2 regions of the Flavobacterium fluviale genome follow, and region 2 is predicted to be linked to the other one. Evidence: riboswitches for the same ligand, from Rfam matches in the RefSeq annotation. Region 2 holds a riboswitch; the other holds the start of a gene.
What was found. A riboswitch is a leader RNA that binds a small molecule or an ion and turns the genes downstream of it on or off. The one in region 2 is predicted to bind S-adenosylmethionine.
Positions count from the first base shown of each region.

Region 1: it holds a riboswitch for S-adenosylmethionine, as region 2 does, so the genes downstream of both, HYN86_RS19770 (TlpA disulfide reductase family protein) here and HYN86_RS06915 (alpha/beta fold hydrolase) in region 2, are expected to answer to the same signal.

Region 1 is NZ_CP030261.1:4,579,854-4,590,808, forward strand. Features, by position in the region: gene HYN86_RS19755 (RNA polymerase sigma factor) at 1-506, opposite strand, end outside; gene HYN86_RS19760 (hypothetical protein) at 650-889, opposite strand; gene HYN86_RS19765 (aminotransferase class V-fold PLP-dependent enzyme) at 1,177-2,649, opposite strand; gene HYN86_RS19770 (TlpA disulfide reductase family protein) at 2,746-3,735, opposite strand; SAM riboswitch class I at 3,984-4,083, opposite strand; gene HYN86_RS19775 (hypothetical protein) at 4,350-4,700, opposite strand; gene HYN86_RS19780 (TonB-dependent receptor plug domain-containing protein) at 4,880-6,742, opposite strand; gene HYN86_RS19785 (aminotransferase-like domain-containing protein) at 6,810-8,303, shown strand; gene HYN86_RS19790 (hypothetical protein) at 8,453-8,908, shown strand; gene ligD (DNA ligase D) at 8,917-10,955, shown strand, end outside.
Region 2 is NZ_CP030261.1:1,532,280-1,543,234, reverse strand. Features, by position in the region: gene HYN86_RS06940 (RrF2 family transcriptional regulator) at 1-388, opposite strand, end outside; gene HYN86_RS06935 (RDD family protein) at 545-1,051, opposite strand; gene HYN86_RS06930 (trans-sulfuration enzyme family protein) at 1,198-2,370, opposite strand; gene HYN86_RS06925 (OsmC family protein) at 2,490-2,915, opposite strand; gene thrA (bifunctional aspartate kinase/homoserine dehydrogenase I) at 2,994-5,408, opposite strand; gene HYN86_RS06915 (alpha/beta fold hydrolase) at 5,410-6,393, opposite strand; SAM riboswitch class I at 6,473-6,580, opposite strand; gene HYN86_RS06910 (hypothetical protein) at 6,770-6,973, opposite strand; gene HYN86_RS06905 (homoserine dehydrogenase family protein) at 7,619-8,707, opposite strand; gene HYN86_RS06900 (O-acetylhomoserine aminocarboxypropyltransferase/cysteine synthase family protein) at 8,923-10,227, opposite strand; gene HYN86_RS06895 (hypothetical protein) at 10,282-10,470, opposite strand.

The DNA of each region.
Region 1 (10,955 bases), 1.8 Mb from region 2:
ACCTGCTGTTTGGCTGTTTTGTCTGTAATATTCAATTGAAGTGCAATTTCATCATACGAAAGTTCTTCTACTTTTCTTAAAAGAAAAACTTCGCGCATTTTTTCGGGCAGTAAAGCAATTTCTTTTGCAATAATCGATTCTAATTCTTCTTCCCTAAGTTTAGAATCAGCGAAGACATAGTCGTTTTCTACGAAATTGGAAATGGAATCAGCGTAGCGTGAAACCACTTTTTCATGAGCGATATAATTGAGTACTCTATTTTTTACCGCTTTGTATAAATAAGAAGAAAGAGATCCGGTTACTGTTAATTCGTTACGTTTGTTCCAGATCGAGAGAAAGACCTCTTGGACAACATCATTGGCCTCATCTTGATTTTCAAGAATTTTATAGGCATGATTAATTAGAAGTTTAGAATACCTTTTAAAAATTTCTGTATAGGCCGATTGATCATCTTCTTTAAGAAGACGTAATAAAATATCATCAGCATATTCGCTATAGAGAGGCATTAATAAAAAGGGTTGAGGATCAAAAAACGCAATATTAAACATTTTTTATGTTAAAAACTAAAACATACAGAAAAGGGTGACATTATCTGATGTATTTAAATTGGGTTTAAATGGAATAGACTGAAACCTTTTCTGAATAAACCTTAAGTGCTTCTAACGACAAAAAACAAGATTTCTTCTTCTAATTCTTTAGATAAATTTTCACATTCTAGTTTACGGCGGAAATTTTTCTCGAATTTTTTCTTATAAATTTGAGCATCAACTACGTTGGTGCAGTAATCATCGCAAATTGATCTGAACTTCTCATTGGTTAAGTACAGTACTTTGATCGATTCAAAGTATTCCGCAAATCTGATATTATATAACTCTTCAGGTACAGACATAATTTGGAATTTAGCAGGTAAAATATTTACGCGATTAAACACTTTCTAAGCGAAGAAATTAATTCCTAAGATACCTCAGCAATTATTTGTAAATCATTTCACCTCTAAATTATAAATTTAAAAGACTGTTTTTTTTAGAAAGAGGTTGCAAATTATAATTTGCAACAATATTCAATTTGACGAACGTTATTTGAAACATGTTTTACAGCTGTGATTTAAATATTTTTAAAGAGAAAATAAAGTAACCTAACAGTTTTTTATAACCTGTTAAGTTACTTTATAAGATTTTAATCCAGTCTAAACCATTCATTTACTTCTTCTGTAATTGTTTCTTTTATTTCGGGATTTTCAAATTCATTTGAAGCTGAATTGTATACATAATCATGCTGCCATTTTTTATAATGCAGCGTGATTTGCTCAATTGCATCGCATATAAATGTAACCTCATCATTTGTCATGATTGGATGCAGTGACAAACGAACCCAGCCTGGTTTATTCGTTTGATTTCGTTCTAATAATTCATTTGTAAGTTCTGCCGATTTATTTTCATCTATATTGAAAAGATAATGCGCATACGTACTCGCGCAAGACCATCCGCCTCGAACCTGAATTCCGAAACGGTCATTTAAAAGTCTTACGATTAAGTTGTAGTGAATATCTTCGATTACAAAAGAAACACAGCCGATTCGTTCTGTTTTAAGGTCTCCTAGAATGGACAAACCTTTTATTTTTTGAAGTCTTGAAAAACAAAGATCAAGCAGTTCTTTTTCTCTGTTTTTAATGTTTGAAACTCCCATTTTATCTTTTAATTCTAAAGCTAAGGCAGTTCTTATTACTTGTAGAAAGCCTGGCGTCCCGCCATCTTCTCTAACTTCTATGACCTCGCTATAACAATATTTACCCAGCGGATTGGTCCATTTTACATTTCCTCCGCCTGGATTATCCGGAAAATCTGATTTGTATAATTTCTCATTAAAAACCAAAATACCGCATGTTCCGGGTCCGCCAAGAAATTTATGAGGCGAAAAGAAAACAGCATCTAACTGCTGCTCTGGATCTTTTGGATGCATGTTGATTTTAACATAAGGTGCCGAAGCTGCAAAATCTACAAAGCAAAGTCCGCCGTTTTGATGCATGATTTTAGCCAGTTCATGATAAGGCGTAATAATTCCAGTAACATTAGAACAGGCCGTAAAAGAACCAATTTTCAAGCTTCTGCCAGCATATTTTTTAATTTCTTCGGAAAGAATTTTAGGATCGACCAAATTATTTTCATCTGCAGGAAGAATCACAACTTCTGCATTTGTTTCGTACCAGGAAACCTGATTCGAATGATGTTCCATATGTGTAATAAAAACTACTGGTTTATCTTCTTCATTACTTGTTCGCAGTCCCATGATTCTTTGCAGCTTCGATAAAGCAGCAGTCATTCCCGTTCCTGTTGTAATTAAGACATCGCACTCATTTGCATTAACCGATTTTTTAATACTATCTCTGGCATATTGATATGCGTAAGTAGACGTTTTCCCGGTCTGACTTGAAAGCGAATGCGTATTGGCAATCATCGGTCCCATTTTATTAAGCATAATATCCTCGATCGGACTGTATAATCTTCCGCTGGCAACCCAATCTGCGTAAAGCAGATTTTGTTTACCATATACCGATCTATACGTATGATTTACACCTACTGTATTTTCTCTAAACTTAGAGAAGTAACATTCTAACTCAATTGGTTCTTTTGTTGTCTCAATTGCATTCATTTCCTGATCATTTTAAATTAACTAATTTTTTTATTGATGAACTTTAATCTTTTGGTGAGTAAAGCATTTTGACTTGACTCTATGTGTTTAAAACGTTCATATTTTTTTTTCTAAAAGCGATTTAAGTGTAGACTGTAACTCTTCGCCCTGAAGATTTTTGGCTACGATTATTCCGTTTGAATCGACTAAATAATTTCCAGGAATTGCTCTTATTCCGTATAACTTCGCAACGGCGCTGTTCCAAAAAAGTAAATCAGAAACGTGGAGCCAAGTCAAATTATCATCCTGAATTCCTTTGATCCAGTTTTCTTTCTTTTTATCCAAAGAGATTCCAACAATATTGAATCCCTTATCGTGAAATTCTTTATAAGCGGCTACGATATTTGGATTTTCTCTTCGGCATGGGCCGCACCACGAAGCCCAAAAATCGACTAAAGTGTAACCTTTTAAATTTTCATAAAAACGGATTGGTTTTCCCTCTGGATTATTGGCTGTAAAATCTGGAGCTTTTTTCCCCACTGCCAATCCGTCCAAAACAAGGGCAAGATCTTTTAGCTCTTTCACGTAAGTAGTATTTTGCTGGGTTTTATCGAGCAAGGCAATATTTTGTCTAATTTGTTCTGGTGATAATCTGTAAGACCAATTTCTGTACAATACATAAGCCGAAACAATTGAATTAGGATTTTCTGTAATGAATTTACTGATTTCTACATCTTTCGATTTTTTGTAAGTTTCAAATAAATCTTGAGAAGCAGAACCTTCGACTACTGAATTGCTGTAATATTTCTTCGGATTTAATTTTACTGTAATAGGGCTTTTTTCAAGAAAAATATACAAAGGACTGCTTTCTGTATTCACACTTAAACCGTACAATTCGGGCGTTTTCACTTTAGTTTTAAAACTAAAATTTCCGTCTTTCACTTTTACCGAATCAATTGTGGTAAACATTTTATTATGAAACTTTTGCAGGTAAACATAGTTAACAACTGTATCTACAACAGTTCCTTTTAACTGCAAATTATTTTCCTGTGCCTGAGTTTGGCTAAAGCCAAAAAGGAAAGCAAAGCCTAATAGTATTTTTTTCATTGTATTTTGATTTTGGTTAATAATGGATATAAAGATATTCAAGCCCAAATGTGAAAAGGCTTCTAGAAATTGTCGAATAATAAAAATATTGGGAGAATTTAATTTCTTCACATTCGGAAAAAAGCAAGACTATTTTCTTCGAAAATTAAATTCAAAAGTTCGTAACCTGAGTATAAGATTGATTCGGTTTTCATTTTAAAAAAATAAAAGTTTAAAAATATGACCTTATTCAGATTTGGAGGAAATCTTTCTTATCTGTCCACTATAGTGGAAGGATTTAGCACCTTATTCGGTAACAGGTTGCTAAGACGTCAATGGGCCTATTCCCTCGGTCTTTCTGGATAAGTATCATTCAGAAATTTTCTGTGGTACAAATATACATACTAATTCTATCAAATTAGTAGTATTTAATAATATTTTTTTCAATTTTATTTTAAGAATTGCTCTATACCCTTGTAAAAACACTGAATAACAACAATTTAAAATGAAAAATAAATTTAAAGAATTTTAATTTTTACAAAGAATTTCCAAAAGAAAATTAGTTTTAAATTCTTTACGGCATAAAAAAACTCATTTCGTTTTGAAATGAGTTTATAATTGTTCTGATTGAATAATTATTTATTCTTTCTTTTTTTAGCACTTTCTGTCTGCAGTTTAACGCTGTCTTTTTGCACTCCTTTTGCAGGCGTATAGGTCGAACCATCTTGTACACTTTCTCCTGGCCCGCTTCCTCTGCCGGCAGTACTTAAAGAATCTGTATTACCATTTGCAGTTGTTGGAGTTTGAGTAGTTACAATATTTGTCGATGTAGTGGCAGTATCAGAAACTTGTTCTGTTTGTGTTGTGTCAAGAGGAACGCTGGAAGTTTCTATTTGATCACTGTAACCGTCGTTCTTTTTACAAGAAAACAGGACTCCAGTTACAAATACAAAAAGTATGACTTTTGATTTCAATAAAGCTTTCATAATAAATGTTTTAATGTTTGCAAAAGCTAAGTAACTACTTATAAAACAGTTAATCTTACAGTATTTTTAGAAATTTTTACATAAACATTCATATGAAAACTAATTTTTTAAAGCACAAAAGCCTGAAAACAATTAAGTTTCCAAGCTCTGTAACTAACTAAAGTAAAATGATATTCGTCTTAAAAAGTCACTAATTTCACTCCCAAAGTAAACCATCTTGACGGCAGAGGCACCGCTCCTACTTCATAATAAGTGGCATTAAATATATTCTGCGCATCTAAAAAGATTGTAAATTTTTGAATGGACTGACTTACTCTAAAATCATTAACCCAGTAAGAAGGCCCAGTAATTCTTTCGTTAAAACGTGTTGCAAACAATACTGAAAAATTTCTGTATTGATAATCTATTGTATTGGTTATTTGATGTTTTAATGAAGAAATAAGATACTTAGAATATATTTCTGTTCGAGAACTTTCAAACTGAGAATCTAAATACGTATAAGCTAGAAGGATATTCAATCTTGAATCTTTAGAAAAATCAAATCTGTAGTTCCCTCGCAGGTTGATTCCGTTTGTTTTTAAATCTCCTGTATTTTGACTCTGCCATGGCTGCGTTGTCAAATCACGCATCCAATCGATGTAATTGTCTATTTTTCTGTAAAAATAATTAGCATTAAAGCTTAAAGCTTTTTTGTTGTATTTAAAACCAATTTCACTTTGAAAAGCATTTTCCGAATCTAAGTCGGCGTTGCCAATATTTCCTGTCTGCTTTAAATATAAATCTGTAAAAGATGGAATTCTCTGGCTTGTTCCAACATTTCCAATGATTTTAAAGGCATCTGTAATGGCATAACTAGCATCAATTCCAGGATAAACCTGCCATTTATAATCGGAATTATAATTCAAATAAGTTCCTAAATTCACATCAAGCTTATCTGTAAAACTCGTTCTGTATTCTGCATAGATTCCAACATTCTCACGGTCATGATCTCCAATATTAGACGAATGAATATTTTCATTTCTAAATTCAGCTCCAAAACCAATTTCGCCTTTAGATAATTTAACCGTCGAATTCAATTCTCCAGCGATAGAATTAGTATAATGCTGACTTCTTCCAACATTTAAATTTGAGTTTCCTAAGTAACGATAATCATCATAATTATATCGGTATGTTACTCTCGGCATAATTTTCCAATTTTCTGTAATAGCATGTTTAGATTGAATATTGGCAAATGTAGTCTGGACAATTTCAGTAGAATTTAAATCTCCTGGTGCTGCATAAAATCCGTTTGCTCCAAATCCGTTGTTGATGTAACCCGCTGAACCTAAAATTTCATTAGAGTCATTAAGCTGCACATTTCCTTGATAGAAAATTTTATTGTTTTCGAATGCGGTGTTGTATCGGTAGCCATTGCTTTTATCGTGAGAAGCAAAAATCAAATGCTGTTGTTTTTCTTTCCCCAAAACAGCACCAGCCTGAACGCCGGTTCCGTAAAAAGTGTCTCCTGTATCGCGGGTATCTTTTTCAAAATTAGAACCAGCGTAAGTGCTTACCAAAAATCCAGAATCTGTTGGTTTTTTAGTGATTATATTAATTGCTCCCGTTAAACTGTTGATACCGTAAATTCTTGCTGCCGGTCCGCGAACTACTTCGATTCTTTCAATAACTTCAACCGGAAGTGGAAGATTTAACATATTGTGTGCAGTCTGCGAATCGATTACTTTTGCTCCATTTAGCAAAACAACAGTTTGTTCAAAACTTCCTCCGTCTACACTTATATCTGCCTGAGTTCCAAACGGACCTCTTTGTCTAATGTCAACTCCGTTTGCGTATTGCAGTACTTCCTGAAGCGTTCTTCCTGGAAGTTTTTTAATGGTTTCACTTGAAATTACATACACATTTCTATTTTGTTTTGAAATTGGTGTATTAAATCGGTTTTCATTAATTATAACTTCCTCCATATTATTAATGGAATCTTTTTGGGTCTGTGCGTAAAAATTGGTACAAATTACTGTAAAAACAGCAAAATAGATTTTTTTCATTTGGTTATTGTTTTTTTGGCAAAAGTAGTACCTTGCCGTACCAATAAAGTATACCAGTTTTATAATTATGGATAGTCCGGTTGAAATTCCTTTTAGAAGCTTTATTCAGCTTAAGCCAGAAGAAAACACAGCAATTTATCTGCAGCTTGTTTTTGAATTTATCAAAGCCATACAAACTGGTTTTCTGCCTGAAGGAACCAAACTTCCCGGCACAAGAATACTCTGTAAAGTATTGTCTGTTAATAGAAATACATTAATTAAGGCTTTTCAGGATCTGGAATCGCAGGGCTGGATTGAAACGCTTCCTAATAAAGGAACATTTATTTTATCACAGCAAAAACAAAAAAGCCAAACTCAATATACTTTTGCAAAAGATCAAAATCAATCTGAATTAAATTTAAACACTGGTTTTGCATTTCAGCGTTCTACAATTCTCGAAAATCCAACAGAAATTAGTAATCTGCCTTATCAATTTAATGACGGAATGCCCGATTTGCGATTGGTACAAACAGATGTTCTCGCTAGACTTTACGTCTCCAAATTAAAAAGACGAAAAACTTCCAAAACATACGAACAAATTCAGCTGCGTTCCCACTTAAATTTTAAAACCCATTTTTCCAATTATTTAAATCTTACTAGAGGAATTCGAATTTCGACTTCAAACCTGCTCACAGCCAGCAGTCACGAAATCAGTTTATATCTGGTAACAAAAGTTCTTATCAGTCCTGGCGATAAAGTTGTGGTGGCTTCTCCCGGTTACTACATGTCTAATATGACTTTGACCAATACTGGAGCGCAGATTATTTCTATTCCAGTAAATGAAGACGGAATTGATACCAAACGACTAAAAGAAATCTGCGAAACTTCTGCAATTAGAGTGTTGTATCTTACTTCAAATTACCATTATCCTACGACAATTTTGCTCAGCGCTAAAAAAAGAATTGAGGTTCTGGAATTGGCAAATCAATATGGTTTTGTGATTCTCGAAGATGATTATGACTTTGATTTCCATTATGATAATAATCCAGTTCTGCCTTTAGCTGCATTTGATTCTAACCAGCGTGTGGTTTATATAGGATCTTTTGGAAAATCGCTTCCGTCGGGATTCAGCTACGGATTTGTTGCCGGCCCATCAGACTTTATTAAAGAACTCGAAAAACATCAAAACATACTTGAACCCAGCATCGATGTCCTTAAAGAACAGGTTTTAACAGAATGGATTACGGAAGGCGAAGTGCATCGTCTTTCGAAAAAAAATAAAAAGATTTACAAAGAACGAAGAGATTATTTTGTTTCGTTACTTAACGAAAAACTTGCAGACAAAATTAAATTTAAAGTACCGCCAAGAGGTCTGGCAATTTGGGTAGAATGGCTTGCTGATTTCAATCTTATAAAATTTCAAAAAGAATGTTCGAATAATGGATTATTCCTGCCGAAGACTATTTTGTACCAAACCAAAAATCTTACCGCCACCCGTTTGGGATTTGGACATTTAGAAAAAGAGGAAATGGAAAAAGCCGTTTCAATCCTCAAATTAAGTTTAGAAACTGTTCTTTCTTAAATTTATAAAAATTACAATTTAATATTTATAATTTCATATAAAGTATCTCATATACTGTCAATTATGTAATTTGTAAATCTAATCCTATAAGCAGAAGAGGTACTTTGGAAACTAACTTTGATATCAGTTAATCTCTAAATCACCTCGTCATGCTTTATACTTTTTTAGAATTACTATTAGTATCTATTGCAGCAACATCAGCCATGACATGGTTTAGTTATGCAATGTCACAAAATTTCAGGGAATTGTATAAAGAGCCGGTGCTTTTGAGCTACGCTATTGACAAAATGAAAATTGATCTTTCGACGCAGGCAAAAATAAATTGGGGCTGGATATTGCATTATGCAATCGGACTTTGCTTTGTAGTCGGATATCATATTATTTGGGTAAAGGATATTGCTCCAATTTCACCGCTAAGCGCTCTGCTACTAGGGGCAATCAGCGGTGTAATTGGCATAATCAGCTGGATAATTATTTTCAAAATGACTCATCATCAACCCCCAATTGATTTTAGAGGCTATTATATTCAGCTGTTCTTTGCCCATATCATTTTTGCTATTATCGCGACAGCACTTTATGCTGTTATGTTAAATCTTCAAATCTAAGAAAACTTATGTCACTGTCTAAATACAACCAGAAAAGGGATTTTAAACAAACACGTGAGCCGAAAGGAGAAATCGCGAAATCGGCTGATAAGTTAATTTTTGTGGTTCAGAAACATGCTGCATCACACTTGCATTATGATTTTAGATTAGAAATGGATGGTGTTTTAAAAAGTTGGGCAGTTCCAAAGGGGCCTTCAATGGATCCTGAAGTAAAACGCCTTGCGATGATGGTTGAAGATCATCCGTACAGTTACAAAGATTTTGAAGGCACCATTCCAGAAGGAAATTATGGCGCAGGAAATGTAATTGTTTGGGATAACGGAACTTATACTTCAGACGAAAAAACAGCCTCTGCTGAAAAGCAATTAGCATCCGATCTTAAAAAAGGACGTTTGAGTTTTATATTAAAGGGAAAAAAACTTAAAGGCGAATTTTCTTTGGTAAAACTTCATGGAAAACAGGAAAATGCCTGGCTGCTGATTAAAAAACAAGATAAATATGCAACTGATTCTGATATTTTAGAAAACGATAAATCGGTTATTTCTAAAAGGACTTTGGAGCAATTAGAAGAGAAATCTGAAAAGTTAACTGCCAAAATTGAGGAAAAGAGCAAAACTAAAAGTCCCGCAAAAAAAAAGGCTATCACAAAAGCAGAGGAAGCAGTATTTTTAAAACCAATGCTGGCCAATACCACTGAAAAACCTTTTGATGATGAAGAATGGATTTTTGAAAACAAATATGACGGCTATCGTACAATTGCTGTAATTAATCCGCCCAAAGTAGAATTATTCAGCAGAAATAAAATTTCGTTTGATACTAATTTTAAACCAATTGCCGAGGAATTAAAGAAGATTGATCATACGGTGATTCTCGACGGCGAAGTTGTAGTTGAAAATGAGTCTGGCCGAGCCGAGTTTCAAATGCTTCAAAATTACATTAAAACAGGAATCGGTAATTTAAAATATTATGTTTTTGATTTACTAAATCTTGACGGAAATTCAATAACCGATTTATCCCTTCTTGACCGAAAAGAACTGCTGAAGATCTTATTTAACAAATATGATTTCTCAAATATTTTTTATTCTGAACATACAATCGGAGATGGAATCAAACAGTTTGAAAATGCCAGAAAAAGTAAGAGCGAAGGCATTATTGCTAAAAAAGCAGAGAGCTCTTATTCTGTTGCCAATAGAAGTAATAATTGGCTGAAAATTAAAATTTCTAACGAAGAAGAAGCTATTATAATTGGAGTAACAGAACCTAAAAATTCCAGAAAATATTTTGGCGCTATTCTGCTGGGGCAGTACAATGGAAAAGAACTGCAGTATATTGGAAAATGCGGCACCGGTTTTACAGAATCGGTTTTAAAAGAACTTTACACCAAATTAGAGCCTCTTTTTACTGACCAATCACCACTTAAAGAAAAAGTTCCGTTACGTGATAAAATTCAATGGGTTAAACCCAAACTGGTTTGTCAGGTAAAATATTCTGAATGGACGCAGGATAAAAATTTAAGACATCCCGTTTATTTAGGATTGAGAATAGACAAAAAAGCCAGCGAAGTCAATTTCATCGGCAATATGAAAGAGAATAAAAAAAGCAATGATAACACAACTGCAATGGAAGATTCAAAAGAACATAAAACTGAAAATGATTATGATTTGAAAATTGGTAAAACGACCTTGCATTTAACCAACCAGAATAAAATCTATTTTCCGAAGGACGGAATTACAAAAGGGGATGTTATTCAATATTATAATGAAGTGGCACCGCTTATACTTCCGTATCTAAAGGACCGCCCAGAATCTATGAATCGTTTTCCAAACGGAATTGATTCTCCAAGTTTTTATCAAAAAGATATTGATCTGGATAAAACACCAAAATGGCTGAAAACCAAAAAAATATTCTCTGAGTCGAACGATGCCGATGTCAATTATTTGATTTGTAATGATAAAGAAACGCTTTTGTATATGGCAAATCTCGGCTGTATAGAAATGAATCCGTGGAACTCGACTATAAAACATATTCAAAATCCAGACTGGCTGGT
Region 2 (10,955 bases):
AATTACTTTCTAATATTTTAAGTGTATTATCTCTAACTTCTGTCATTAAACGTCGAGCAGCACAAGTCGATTCATCATCGCAGTCATCGCATCTTTCGTAGAAATTATGACTAGCACATGGCAATAATGCAATTGGACCTTCCAGAATACGGTATACTTTTGCCATACTGATATCCTTAGGATCTTTGATTAGGTAATAACCGCCACCTTTTCCTTTTTTGGCTCCAAGAAAACCAGAGTTTCTCAAAAGCAATAAAATACTTTCTAAAAATTTGATTGAAATATGTTCACTTTTCGCAATTTCAGCAATTTGTACAGGTTCATTATTTTCTCTCCTGGCTAAATATGTAAGGGCTTTAATTCCGTATTTTGTTTTCTTTGAAAGCATTTTTATATTTTAGATTGTAACTGCAAATTCTAGTTTCACTGACTTTAAAATGAACTAAAACAAACAATAAGCATATTTTCTGCAACAAAAATAATCTTTTTAAATGAGAATATAACAGATTGAAACTTATATTCTACCAAATTAGTATAGTTTAAATTAATTTCCATCATTTATTCCAATTGAATTCAAACTATAAAAGATTTCCATGGCATTTTTTAAGTCTTTTTTCTCTACAACATAAGTTTTAGAAATAGAATCATGCCAAAATTTCGCTGATTTACTTAAGAACGATAATGCCTCAAAAGGAATTAAGCGACAAAAAGTTCTAATGCAAATAATCTTAAAACTTGGTGTTTTGCCATTTTTATCTACTACAACACTTCCTGTGATAATTTTACCAATTGTTAGTCCAAAAATGCTTTCTAAAAGCAAATAATAAATAATTGCAAAAGAAAGGTACGTTCCTACAACTCCAAGATCTATCATAACTTCTACCCAGACCCTATAAATGTCCCATTGAAAAACATTTCCCGTAATGACAACAAGAAAAGTAAAAACAAATATGACAGCTACTATAAACACAAAATCAATAATGCCGTTAAAGAAACGATCGCGGTCCGATGTTACTATTTTTTTTTCAACAACATAAATAGAAGTGCTCAATGGTATCTTGATTTTTTTGATTATAATTTTAAATTATAGACAAAAATATATTTAAAAAAAATAGAACGTAAATAAATGGCGATTTTTAACAGTAATAAATTTACAGTTAAAAATCGCCTTTACTATTAGAAAATTGAAATATATAATTAAGCTAGTGCCTGTTTCAAATCTGCAATTACATCTTCTACCGTTTCTAAACCTACGGAAACACGAACAAGACCTTGCGTAATTCCAACTGCTAATTGATCCTCTTCAGATAATTTGCTGTGTGTTGTAGAAGCCGGATGCGTAACAATTGTTCTGGTGTCTCCAATATTTGCAGACAATGAACAAAGTTGTATTGAATTCAAGAACTTTCTTCCTGCTTCAATTCCGCCTTTAATCTCAAATGCGATGATGTTACCGCCAGCTTTCATCTGCTTTTTCGCAATTTCATATTGCGGATGCGATTTCAAAAACGGATATTTTACGCTGTTTACATTTGGATGGCTTTCTAAAAACTCAGCAACTTTTAGAGCATTTTCGCAGTGTCTGTCAACACGAACGGCCAGTGTCTCTAAACTTTTTGAAAGAACCCAAGCATTAAATGGCGATAAAGCCGGACCTGTGTTTCTAGAGAACAAATAAATCTGTCTGATTAACTCTGCATCACCAACTGTTACTCCTCCTAAAACACGTCCTTGTCCGTCGATTAATTTTGTTGCTGAATGGATAACCAAATGCGCTCCAAATTTAATTGGCTGCTGTAAATAAGGTGTTGCAAAACAGTTGTCGATTATTAAAATCAGATTGTGTTTTTTAGCAATATTTCCTAACAATTCTAAATCAATTACATCAACTCCTGGATTTGTCGGAGATTCGGCGTATAATATTTTGGTGTTTGGCTTAATAAAACTCTCGATTGTTTCTGGCTTATTAATCTCAAAATACGAAGTTTCGATATTCCATTTTGGAAAATAAGTCATAAACAAAGCATGAGTCGAACCAAAAACACTGCTTGCAGAAACAATATGATCTCCAGAATTTAACAATGCTGCAAAAGTAGAATATACTGCAGCCATTCCCGTTGCAAAAGCATAACCAGAATCTGCACCTTCCATTTTGCAGATCTTATCCACAAATTCTGATGTGTTTGGATTACTGAAACGGCTGTAAATATTTCTTTCTTTTTCTTCTGTAAACGAAGCTCTCATATCTTCAGCATCTTCAAAAACGAAGCTTGATGAAAGGTACAAAGGCACCGAATGCTCTAAATACTGTGATCTTTCTAATTGTGTTCTGATGGCTTGTGTTTCAAAACCAAATTCTTCTTTATTCATTGTGTTGTTTTGTTTTTGTTTTTTTGTTTCAAGTTTAAAGTTTCAGGTTATCACTGAACTTAAAATTCAAACTTTTTAGAGAAATTATCTAATTCTCTAATTAACTAATTTTCTAATTCTTACAAAGCTTCGTTGTTCAGGACAACTTTGTATTTAATTGTTGCCGTTGGCTCAACCGTTTTGGCAACAGAACAGTATTTCTCGAAAGAAAGCTGTGCTGCTTTTTTGGCTTTTTCTGGGCTGATTTCTCCTTCTAAATAAAAAACCACATCGATTTCTTTAAAAGGTTTTGCTTCTTCGATTTGAACTCTTGTTCCTTCAACCTCAGCATTGAAAGAAGTAATTTCCTGACGCTGTTTTTTTAAGATTGAGATCATATCAATAGCGCTGCATCCTGCAACGCCCATTAACACCAATTCCATTGGACTTGCTCCTAAATCGCTTCCGCCAAATTCGGCTCTGCTATCAACGTCAACTATGTGTCCGCGTTCATTTTTTACTTTAAAATGAAATGCGTCATTTACTCTGTTTAAAGTTACTTTCATTGTGTTGTTATTTTTTTGTTTTGTTATAGTCTTGTAAATATAAAATCTCAAGTCTAAAATCTGCAATCTAAAATCGTATTATCCTTTATCAGACAATCTCAAAATATCTCCAAATACTCCTCTTGCCGTTACCGCAGAACCTGCACCAGCTCCCTGAATAACGATTGGGCGATCTCCGTAAGATTCTGTATAAATTTCGAAGAAAGAATCAGAACCTTTTAATCCACCTAATGCAGTATCTTTTGGCACTGAAACTAATTTTACTTCAAGATTTCCTTTGTCATTTTGTAAATCACCAGACAATTCGCCGATATATCTTAATACATGATTTGGCTGCTGTTCTGCTTTTATTTTTGCATAAATTGGATCAAATTCTTTTAATTTCGTTAGGAAATCAGCAGCGCTTCCTTCACGTAAGTGTTCTGGAATTAAATTCTGAATTGATATTTCTTCAAATTCATTTTGCAAATCCAATTCTCTAGCTAAAATTAATAATTTTCTACCCACATCATTGCCACATAAATCCTCACGCGGATCTGGTTCTGTATATCCATTATCAATTGCTTCCTGCAGAATTTCGCTGAAAGGCGCATCTTTTGCAGAGAAATTGTTAAATAAATAACTCAATGTTCCTGAGAAGACACCTTTAATTTTTGTGATATTTTCACCTGAAAGATGCAGTAATTTAATCGTATCAATTAATGGTAATCCTGCTCCAACATTAGTTTCGTATAAATAATTCTTTTGGTTTTCAGTTAGAGATTTTCTTAATTCTTTGTAAAAACCATAGCTTAATGTATTCGCCACTTTATTGGAAGAAATCAAATCGAAACTGCTTTCTACAAGCGGAATATAATTTTCTACGAAAGTTGCACTTGCCGTATTATCAATTGCTATTAAGTTTTCTAAATGATGGTCATTTGCATAAGCGATAATATCTTTAATTGTGTATGACTCACCTTTTGTTTCAATTTCATTTTTCCAGTTTGCAGTAACCCCATATTTATTTAAAAGCAGCTTTTTTGAGTTTGCAATAGCAAAAACATTCAGCTTAATATCTTTTCGTTTTTCAATTGCTGCAGCTGATTCTAAAATTTGATTAATTAAAGTTCCTCCAACTAATCCGTGACCGAAAATTGCAATGTTGATTTTCTTAGAAACACCAAAGATTTCACCGTGAATTACGTTTAAGGCTTTGTTTAATTCTTCTTTTTTAACAACCAAACTCACGTTTTTACCCGTTACAGTGTTGTTAAACAAAATCGGAACAATTTTATTTTTGATTAAAGCGGTGTATGGTTTATGAAAAGTGCTCAAATCCTGCCCGATAATCGAAATTACCGATACATTATCTGTCACTGTAATTTGGTTTACATCTTTAGAATAAAAGTCGTTTTCGAACTCTTTTTCTAATTCTACCATTGCAAGTGTAGCTTTTTCAGTCGCTACAACAAGCCCAATTCCTCTTTCTGAAGAACCTTGCGAAATAATACTTACACTGATATTGTGATCTCCCATTACTTTAAAAATACGAGCATCTACTCCAGCTTTTCCAAGTAATCCTCGTCCTTCAAGGTTAACAAGAGAAACATTTTCCAGAACAGAAAGTGTTTTAATCCCTTCTTTCGCAGAATCGGATGTAATTAATGTACCTCGGTTTTCGTGATTGAAAGTATTTAAAATACGAAGCGGAATATTTTTTTCTAATAACGGAATTATCGTTTTGGCGTGCAGAATTGTTGCTCCAAAATTTGCCAGCTCGTTTGCCTCGTTAAAAGACAAATATTCAATTTTCTTAGCATCTGCAACTAAATCTGGATTTGCAGTATAAATTCCGTCTACGTGTGTAAAGTTTTGAAGTTCTTCGGCATTTAAATAATTTGCGATTAACGAAGCGGTATAGTTACTGCCGTTTCTACCTAAAGTAGTTGTGTCGTTGTTGTTGTTGGATCCAATGAAGCCTGTAACTATATTAACCGTTTCGCCATTATGTTCTTTAAAATAATTGACTACGTTTTTCTTTGAAAGCTGTTCCAAAGGTTGTGCATCACCAAATTTAGAATCGGTTTTCAGCAATTCTCTTGAATCTACAAAATTGGCTGGAATCCCTTTTTCTACTAAAATAGCAGTCAATAATTTAGCTGAAAGCAATTCTCCTTTTGACAGAATCTGATCTTTGATTTTTTTACTGTAATCGCCAATTAGACTTACTCCTTCAAAAAGTTTATCTAAAACATTAAACTCTTCCGAAAAATCTACATGCGGATAATCTGATATTTGATATTTTTTAAAATTCTCTAATAATTCTTTATAACTGCCATTTTTTGCAGCAATGGTTAAGATAAATTCCAATTCATCTGTTGCGTTACCGCGCGCAGAAACTACAACGGCAATTTTTTCACCTTGATTTACTTTATCCGAAATGATCGAAACAACTTTGTTAAGTCCTTCTCCGTTTGCTAATGATTTACCTCCAAATTTTAATACTTTCATTTTATTTTTTTATTGTTTCTGCCTTAAAAATATCGGCAAGTAAATGATCTAATTGTTTGTACTCGATTAAAAAAGCGTCATGTCCGTGAACCGAATCAATTTCGCTGTAGAAAACATTGTCTTTAAATTTCTTCAATTCTTCATAGGTTTCTACGTTTTCTTTTGCTGTAAAAAACAAATCCGAATTAATTCCTACTATATGAATTGATGCATTTGATTGTGACAATAAGTTTTCAAAACTTTCACTATTTCTAGTAATATCAATTGTTTTAAGCAGCTGATTCATTAATTTATAGGAAGCTAACTGAAATCTTTGCTGCAATTTTTTTCCGTGATGCGCCAGCCAGCTTTCGATATTAAAAATCAAAAGGTCTTGATTAATGGTACGCTGAAATTTTTCTTTGAATGATTCTGGCGAACGATAACACAACATGGCGTGTATTCTCGCATCTTCGATTGGTTTTGAAGAATTATTGAGAATTTGTTCTTGCAGGAAACAATTGGCAATCAGCCAGTCTGTCGATTTCCAGTCGCTCGCAATCGGGATAAGATGTTCTGTGATATTTGGCGCTAAAGCTAAGATTTCCCAAGCAATTCCGCCTCCAACTGAACCTCCAATTATGGCATAAAGCTTTTCAATATTTAAAGCTTTTACTCCTTCGATAAAAATTCTGGCAATGTCTCTTGCAGTAAAATCTAGATAGTTTTCGATTAGGAAAGAATTGCTCCCATTTCCTGGAATATCAAAAGCTAAAATGGTGTAAACAGCAGTATCAATGGTTTTACCTTCGCCAATTAAGTCATTCCACCAGCCGTTTTCGCCAGTAACTTGCGCATTTCCTGTCAAGGCATGATTTACCAAAACAATAGGCGCACTATGCAATGGCTGACCGGCAATAATAAAACTTAAAGGCAGTGTACGATAAAGCGCACCATTTTCTGTGGTGAAATTTTGTATGCTAATAGGGTTTGGTATATTTTCCAATTTCAAATCTGTTGTATTATCTGATTTGTATCTGGAAATATTAGAAAGAAAAAACTAGTGTAAACTAGAAAAATTCTTGTTGTTATCTTTCCACGTTGGGCGTGGTAGAATGCAGCACCTTCTTCGAATTAACGAAGGGTTGCTAAGGATTCATCGGGTCTAATCCCTCGTCCTTTCTTTATAACATTTCAATACTTTTTTGAACTTAACGAGTGCAAATTAACTACTAATTTCTCTAACAAACAAATTTTATCGAAACTGTTTGCTAAATTTCATAAACATACTGCAGCAAAAACTCTTATACGCAAAAATTTACCGAACAAAAATGCCCAGTAAAATTAAGCAGGCCGAAGCCTATTTTGCGATGCTTTTTAGTTTAGATAAAAAGCGTTTCATTTTCTTTTGAATACATCAAAAACAACAAAGAATTTGGTGTTATTTTTTCGGCATTTTTTCCCGTTTCAGTAATTCCGAATCTTGGGTGAGCCAACTCGTTTGCCGGCGGCGGCGGATTATTTCTTTTTGTTCTTTTGTTTTTCAAAGTAGAAATCGTTTTTGCTAAGTAGTTCAATGTGCTCATGATATTAAGTTTTAGTTTAGTTGCGTTTTATAATCTTTATTTCTTTTTTATGTTTATGTTAAATCGCTTTTTGGAATAAAAAAACCCTTTTGGAATTTCAGATACCAAAAGGGTTAAGTTTTTTAAACTCATTTATTCTTTTAGTATCAACAGACGTGCACGCAAATAAGCGCGACAGCAAACATCTTGTTCATCTGTAAGGATTTATTCATCTGTGATTTATATTGTATTTTATTTAAATTCTGCATTTGTGTAAAATTAAAAAGCCTCCCAATATGTTTTGGGAGGCTTTACTATATTTATATTGTATTCTTACAATTTTTTAAGCAATAGACAACCCAGCCTCGGTACTAACCGAAATGGCGCAAAACATTTTGTTGACTTTTAAGTTCATTTGATTTCTAGTAGTTTTTGGGTATAACAAATATGCAACTATTATTTTTATTACACAAATAAAATTCAAGAATTTAATTACAAAATACGTTAAAAAGTGATTTTTTTACGTCAAAAAACATCTTACAAAAAAAATTTACAGAAAAAGACTATAAAAACTTACAAAATAATTTGTTTTTTAGCTTTCTAAACTTCCTTAACGAATCAGTTTATCAAAGAACATTAGTTATATTTTTAATTTCTAAGAAGTTTTTAAGACCAAACGGCCTCTCTATTCCTAATTCTTTCGGCAACTTTCAAAATATCGGTTATAAGTCCTCTCGAAATTGCCTGTTTGCATGGCGGTGCACTTTGGATTACAATTGGAACTTGTGCGTATGACTGCGTATAAATTTCAAAAATCGTATCGGAGCCTTTTAATTGTCCAATTGGAGAATGTGCAGGTTCTGAAACCAATTTAACCTCGAGCTTGTTTTTCTCAAAATCAAATTCGCCCACATAACGGAGTACATGATTTTCAGCCTGTGTTATTTTAGTTATTTTAAATGATTTGTCAACGGCCTCTTTATTTAGTATTCCATTCTTTTCCAAGTGATTTTCTGTAATAAAAGGCTGTATTTGAATATCGGAGAAGTCAAAGTCTTTTCCAACTTCCCTGGCCAATATTAGAAGTTTTCTTGCCGTGTCGTTTCCAGATAAATCTTCCTTGAATGTTGATTTCATCAATCCTAAAAGACTTGCATCTTTTAAAACAGATGAAAATGAAACATCTTCGGCGGAGAACCGATTAAAAACATAACTTAAATGATCTGAAAATACGCCTCGAATCTTGGTGATTTTTTCTCCCGAATAATACAAATCTCTTAAAGTCTGCAAAACTGGAATTCCAGTATCAACGGATGTTTCATACAAAAATTCTTTGTCATACTTTTTAAGGTCTGATCGGAGCTCTTTGTACAAGTCTATCGGCAGTGTATTTGCTTTTTTATTGACAGCCACAATATTAAATCCGTTTTTAATGAGCGTGTTATAATGTTTCACCAATTCATCACTGGCTGTTGCATCTACAGCAATCAAGTTTTCGAATTCATTTTCTTTAGCAAATTCAATAATATCTTCCACCTTAAAAGGAACTGCCAATTGTCTAAAATTGGTTTCCCAAGAATAACCAACTCCTTCTTTCTCGAAAAAGGCCACTGTAGAATTAGTTATAATAGGAAAATGAAAATCTACATTTTTACTTTCAAGAAAAAACTCCTGACTTTCGATAATCTGATTAATCAAAGTACTTCCTATATTTCCAATTCCGAAAAGGATAATGTTTATTTTAAGCTTTGACATAATTTCTACTATTTTGTTTTTTTAACCATATAAGTGATATAAGTTCATTTAATTTTCTTTGCGTTAAATTGGCTAGACGCACTGTGGTACATTTTACTAAAATGAACTTATATCACTTATATGATTTATGATTTATAGAGATGCTTTTCATAAAAAATCACCTTTAGCAATAACCAATCACTAAAGGCAATTTTTCAAACAAAAAACAAAAAAACCTAATTCTTATTTATACTGTATTGTGAAAGTGAAACACTTGCAAAAACAGTTTGCAGATCTGCAATTAAATCTTCAATATCTTCAATTCCCACAGATAAACGTACCAAATCTTTTGAAACTCCTGTTTCGATTTGTTCTTCATCTGTCAACTGCTGATGTGTTGTACTTGCCGGGTGGATAATCAGCGATTTAGTATCTCCAATATTGGCCAGTAGAGAGAATATTTTTGTATCATCTACTACTTTTTTCGCAGCATCAAAACCACCTTTTAATCCGAAAGTAATGATTCCGCTTTGGCCTTGCGGCAAATATTCCTTGGCTAAATCGTAATATTTATTCGATTTTAAACCTGGATAATTCACCCACACAACCTCATCTTGTTTCTCTAACCATTCGGCCAAAGCCAAAGCATTCTCACTATGTTTCTTGATTCGGATTGGAAGTGTTTCTAATCCTTGAATAATCTGAAAAGCATTAAATGGACTCAAAGCGGCACCAAAATCACGCAGTCCTTCAATTCGTGCTTTTGCAATAAAAGCCGCATTTCCTAAAGCTTCGTGATATACTAATCCGTGGTAACCTGCAGATGGCTCGGTAAATTCAGGGAATTTTCCGTTTGCCCAATCAAAATTTCCAGCATCAATGATAACGCCTCCTAAAGAAGTTCCGTTTCCAGCGATATATTTAGTTAAGGAGTGAATTACAATATCGGCACCATATTTAATTGGGTTCAATAAGTAAGGTGTCGCAACTGTATTGTCTACTATAAATGGCACTTTAAATGCTTTGGCTTCTACCGAAATTGCTTTTAAGTCTAGTACATCTAATTTTGGATTTCCAAGAGATTCAACAAAAAAAGCTCTTGTATTTTCTTTTGCCGCTTTGGTAAAATTTTCTGGTTTTGAAGGATCTACAAATGTTGTTGTAATTCCTAATCTTGGCAAAGTAACTTTCAGAAGATTATAAGTTCCTCCATATAAACTGTTTGATGCAACTATATGATCTCCCGCTTTTAGCAAAGTCAATAATGCAGTAGAAATTGCCGATGCTCCAGATGCCGTTACTACAGCTCCGATTCCTCCTTCAAGCGCGGCTAAACGCTGTTCTAAAACGTCGTTTGTTGGATTGTTTAATCTTGTATAAATAAATCCAGCTTCGGCAAGACCAAATAAATTGGCGGCATGATCTGCATTATTAAATACGTATGATGATGTTTGGTAAATTGGCACCGCTCTTGTGCTTCCGTTTTTAGTAACATCGTGTCCAGCGTGTAGTGCGTTTGTTGCAAATTTTTGTGTACTCATGATTTCTTAGTTTTTAGATATTGTTAATATGTTATATTTTGTATTTGATATTGTTTAAACATAAAGATCTTCTTCTTCAAGATCATACATTTGACACAATAATGATTTTTGAGTTTTTATATAATGCTCTGGATTATACTTTAAAACTTCACTTATTGTTTCTTCAGTTTTAGGAGCATTCTTTTGAGAGTCTGTTCTCAATAAGTAATGAAATGCGATAGTATTTATGTCTAGTGTATTCATGATTTAAAATTTAAAATGTTGGTAAAATAAAAAAGCCCTTTCGGATGGCTTACCAAAAGGGCTTATAGTTGAAACTATAACAAAGATTTTATCTTTCACTTTCGGCAACAGCAAATTGGGACGCACATCGACATCTTACAACACATCATCATTTTATTTACTCTTGAATTATTCATTTTACTTTTTTTTAAATTTGTAACCATATAAGCGATATAAGTTCATTTTAATCTTAAAAGCTTCACTATGATTCTATCTCAATTTGAATTAAAAAAAAACCTCCGCAAACTGCAGAGGTCTTATTGTTATTTTTAGATTTAATTACTAAACAATAGTGCACTCTGCGGAAGTTTCCAGCATCATACAGCACATATTTTTAGCAGTTAAATTCATTTTTCTATTTGTTTTGTTTGGCAAATGTGAGAACTTTTTTTCAAACCACCAAACAAAAAGCGAATTAATTTCTATTACCCTATCAATTTAATATG